Regions from separate parts of the Methylobacterium sp. CM6241 genome, predicted to be linked through region 1. Evidence: predicted binding sites of a transcription regulator. Region 1 holds the regulator's gene; the other holds the start of a gene.
What was found. The regulator PhoB, encoded in region 1, activates phosphate uptake and scavenging genes when phosphate is short. The targets are predictions, from matches to a motif close to TGTCATNNANCTGTCAT.
Positions count from the first base shown of each region.

Region 2: a site for PhoB is predicted at 1,076-1,092, ahead of ACYQR9_RS14785 (inorganic phosphate transporter). Genes of this name have one in related genera too.

Region 1 is NZ_CM139246.1:207,158-209,344, forward strand. Features, by position in the region: gene ACYQR9_RS00990 (winged helix-turn-helix transcriptional regulator) at 81-533, shown strand; gene phoB (phosphate regulon transcriptional regulator PhoB) at 1,005-1,706, opposite strand; gene phoU (phosphate signaling complex protein PhoU) at 1,795-2,187, opposite strand, start outside.
Region 2 is NZ_CM139246.1:3,168,953-3,171,139, forward strand. Features, by position in the region: gene ACYQR9_RS14780 (LysR family transcriptional regulator) at 1-863, shown strand, start outside; gene ACYQR9_RS14785 (inorganic phosphate transporter) at 1,143-2,187, shown strand, end outside.

The DNA of each region.
Region 1 (2,187 bases):
CTGGTTTCATCTTGAGACCACTTGTACCCGGCCCATTCCAGTTCTAAATTGAGACCAGTTTGGAACGGGAGCGTACCTTCGTGGCAAAGCGCGTCAGCCTCTGGAACGCCGGGTGCCCGGTTGCGCGCGCGCTCGATGTCATTGGCGACTGGTGGTCGCTCCTCATCATCCGCGATGCTTTCGACGGTGTTCGGCGCTTCAGTGAGTTCCAGAATGGTCTCGGCATCGCCAAGGGTATGCTGGCGACCCGCCTTTGCGACCTGACCGAACGGGGAATTCTGGAGACGGCGCCCGCCTCGGACGGGACCGCCTACCGGGAATACGTCCTGACCGAGAAGGGGCGCGGCCTGTTCCTCGTCATCGTCGCGCTTCGACAATGGGGGGAGGCTCATCTCTATGGGCCGACCGATCGCCGGTCTCGCTTGGTCGATCGTGAAGTCGGGGCTCCGGTCGCTCAACTCACCTTGCGATCCGCCGATGACCGTCGTCTCGGTTGGTATGACACGCGGGTGTTGAAGCCAGACGTCACCTGACAAGGTGACGTAGCGACGTCGAAAGCGGATAAACCGCATAGCGGAGCGGTCGTTTCCGCCCATGATCAATGTCCGCTCTCAGCGGATGGCGGCGGCCGCTGGATCCGTCGACGTTGGGCCGAAAGTGGGCCCGGCAGCGGGCACCAAACGTCGGATTTCCGCCCCCAGGGCTGACGGATTCAGACATCTGCCCAATGGCTGTTCCCTCTATCCAGGAAGATTCGACAGGCGCGCCCGCCACCCGTCCCCTGTAAAAAGAGGGGGACTCAGGCTGCCCGCCAGATGGGTGAATGCCTGAGCCCCCCGGGGCGAGCACATGCCGGAACGGACAGACGTCCGAGATCGAACGCGCTATCTCGTGGCGGCCGGAATGGCATCGGTTCGCGAGGATCGCCCGGAGGCAAGGCGACCCGCCATCGTCACGATGGGGACGCTCTTTCCGGACTGAGCGGCGCGAAGCCGGCCGTGGCCTCACTCGTCCGTGGAGAACATCTCGTCGAAGGAATAGCCGGAGCCGCGCACGGTGCGGATCGGGTCGCTCTGGCGCGGGCGGTTGATCGCCTTGCGCAGGCGGCCCACATGGACGTCCACCGTGCGCTCGTCGATATAGACGTCGTGGCCCCAGACCCCGTCGAGCAGCTGCTCGCGCGAGAACACGCGGCCGGGGCTCTGCATCAGGAATTCGAGGAGCTTGAACTCGGTGGGCCCGAGATGGATCTCGCGGCCCTGCCGGCGGATGCGGTGGCTGACCCGGTCGAGTTCGATATTGCCGGCCACCAGCAGGTCCGACACATGGGTCGGCTTGGCCCGCCGCAGGAGCGCACGCACCCGCGCGAGGAGCTCCGGCACCGAGAACGGCTTGACGATGTAATCGTCGGCGCCGGTGCCGAGGCCGCGGATGCGGTCGCCCTCCTCGCCCCGCGCCGTCAGCATGATCACCGGCAGCCGCTCGGTCTCCCGCCGTGCGCGGATGCGGCGGCACAGCTCGATGCCGGACAGGCCGGGCATCATCCAATCGAGCAGGACGAGATCGGGAACCTGCTCCTGAAGGCGCAGATCGGCCTCGTCGCCCCGCGCGGCGGAATCAACGACGAAGCCCTCCGCTTCCAGGTTGTAGCGGAGGAGGAGAGTGAGGGCCTCCTCGTCCTCGACGATCAGGATGCGCGTGTTCATGCGGATGTTTTCAGGGTGATGGCGACCGTCCCGGATGGACGCGACGGCCGCGCCGAGCGTGTGCTGGAGCGGCCGGCAGGGGCAGCGATCAGGCGCTGGCGGGCATCGACACGGTAGCGTAGTTCGACGCGTCGTTCTTCGGGCGGTCCCGCTCGGCGAGCTCGTTCGTGCCGGTGACGAGATAATGGATCGTCTCGGCGATGTTGGTGGTGTGATCGCCGATCCGCTCGATGTTCTTGGCGCAGAACAGGAGATGCGTGCAGAACGAGATGTTGCGCGGATCTTCCATCATGTAGGTCAGCAGCTCGCGGAAGAGCGAGTTGTAGAGGGCGTCGATGGAATCGTCGCGCTCCCAGACGTCGAGGGCGGCCTTCACGTCCTGGCTGCCATAGGCGTCGAGGACGTCCTTCAGCTGCTCCTGCACCAGGTCGCCCATATGCTGGACGCCGATGACGATCTTCTGCGGCTGGATCTGATCGGC
Region 2 (2,187 bases), 2.2 Mb from region 1:
TCGCCGCGGTAGATACCGGCAGCTTCTCCGCAGCCGCACGCAAGCTCGGGCGGGCGCAGTCGCTGGTCAGCCAGTCTCTGGCAAACCTGGAGACGCAATCCGGCATCAAGCTCTTCGACCGCTCGAACCGTTATCCGGTCCTGACTGAGGCGGGCCGCGTGCTGCTCGCCCATGCACGCGCGACGGTAGCGGCCGCCGAGACGTTCAAGGCCCAGGCCCGAGACCTTGCCGGCGGCCTGGAGGCGGAAGTCAGCATCGTGCTGGACGTCCTGTTCCCGTTCCAAGTGCTCACGCAAGCCGTGGCCGCGTTCCAGCCGACCTTTCCCTCCACGCCCCTGCGCATCCAGGTCGAGACCCTGGGGGCGGTGATCGCGCCGGTCCTCGACGGGCGCTGCGCTTTCGCGGTCGCGGGTGCCACGCCCCTGCTGCCGCCCGAGCTTGCGCGCGAGCCGTTGCGCCAGATCGAACTGGTCATGGTCGCCTCGCCCGCCCATCCCCTCGCGCGCAGGACGGGGACGATCCCGACCGCTGACTTGGCCGAGCATGTCCAACTCGTCCTGACCGACCGCAGCGAGCTGACGAAGGGGCGCGAGTTCGGCGTGTTCTCGCCAAGGACCTGGCGGCTGGCCGATCTCGGAGCCAAGCATGCTTTCCTGCGCTCGGGGCTCGGATGGGGCGGGATGCCCCTGGAGGTCGTGGCGGATGACCTCGCCGTCGGACACCTCGTGCGGCTCGACATCGCCGCTTTGCCGAAGGGCGGCCTGTTCCTGCCGATGTGGGCCGTATACCCGATGGAACGGCCGCCGGGACCGGCCGGACGCTGGCTCATTGCCCAATTGCGTTGCGCCGACACGGGCCAGTGACGCCAACCATGATGAGCGACGAACGCCTCTGCGCCGACAGAGTGGTCGAGGTCAGAATCAAAGAAAAAAGGTGGTCGTTCCATCCGACAGGGCCGGACGGATTCGGACAACGCTTCGCAGCGCCTGCACTTGGCACCGTTCACGGAGCGAGTTCGCGTCGTACGTTCGTGTCGATCACTTTAATCCAGCGCCATCGGTGCTTTTTGAATGCATGTCACAGGACTGTTATGAGCGCGACCTACTGGCAGGATCGTTGATCCCCCGGGTCCTGAGGCCATCATGTCCGACGCCGTTGCTGCTCCGACCGGCCTGCCGCAGGGCGCCAAGGCGCCCGCCACGGGGCCAAAGCTCGACCACGGCATTCATCCGGGCGGCGTCATCGCCTTCCTGCTCGTCCTGGTCGCCGGACTGGGCTACGCGCTCTACAGCCTCGTGACCGACATGAACGCGGTGGGGCAGTCGCCTCTCGCCATCGGCGCCTTCGTGCTGCTCGGACTGGCTCTGCTCATCGCTCTGGCCTTCGAGTTCGTGAACGGGTTCCACGACACCGCCAATGCCGTGGCCACCGTGATCTATACCCACTCGATGCCGCCGCTCGTCGCGGTCATCTGGTCGGGCGCCTTCAACTTCCTCGGTGTGATGCTGTCTTCCGGCGCCGTGGCCTATGCCATTGTCACCCTGCTGCCGGTGGAACTGATCCTGCAGGTCGGGTCGTCGGCCGGTTATGCCATGATCTTCGCGCTGCTCATCGCCGCCATCCTCTGGAACCTGGGCACCTGGGCTTTCGGCCTGCCGAACTCGTCGTCCCATGCCCTGATCGGATCGGTCATCGGCGTCGGCCTCGCCAACCAGCTGATGGCCCCCGAAGGACAGGCAACCTCGGGCGTCGACTGGGCGCAGGCCCTGGGCGTGTTCAAGGCGCTGCTGTTCAGCCCCGTCATCGGGTTCGCCGCCGCCGCCCTGCTGCTGCTGGCCCTCAAATTCACCGTGCGGCGCAAGGATCTCTACGAGGCCCCCAAGGGCGAAACCCCGCCGCCTTTGTGGATTCGCAGCCTTCTGATCCTGACCTGCACGCTCGTGTCGTTCTTCCATGGCGGCAATGACGGCCAGAAGGGCATGGGCCTGATCATGCTCATCCTCATCGGCGCGGCCCCCACCGCCTACGCCCTCAACCGCACGATGTCGGACGACACCACCCCGGCCTTCATCCAGACCTCCCAGAACGCCAGCACGGTATTCGCCAGCCATGCCGGGAACGCGCCGAAGCCTGACGCCGCCGAGGCCCGCAAGCAGGTCTCGGAAGCTCTCAAGTCCAAGGACCTGA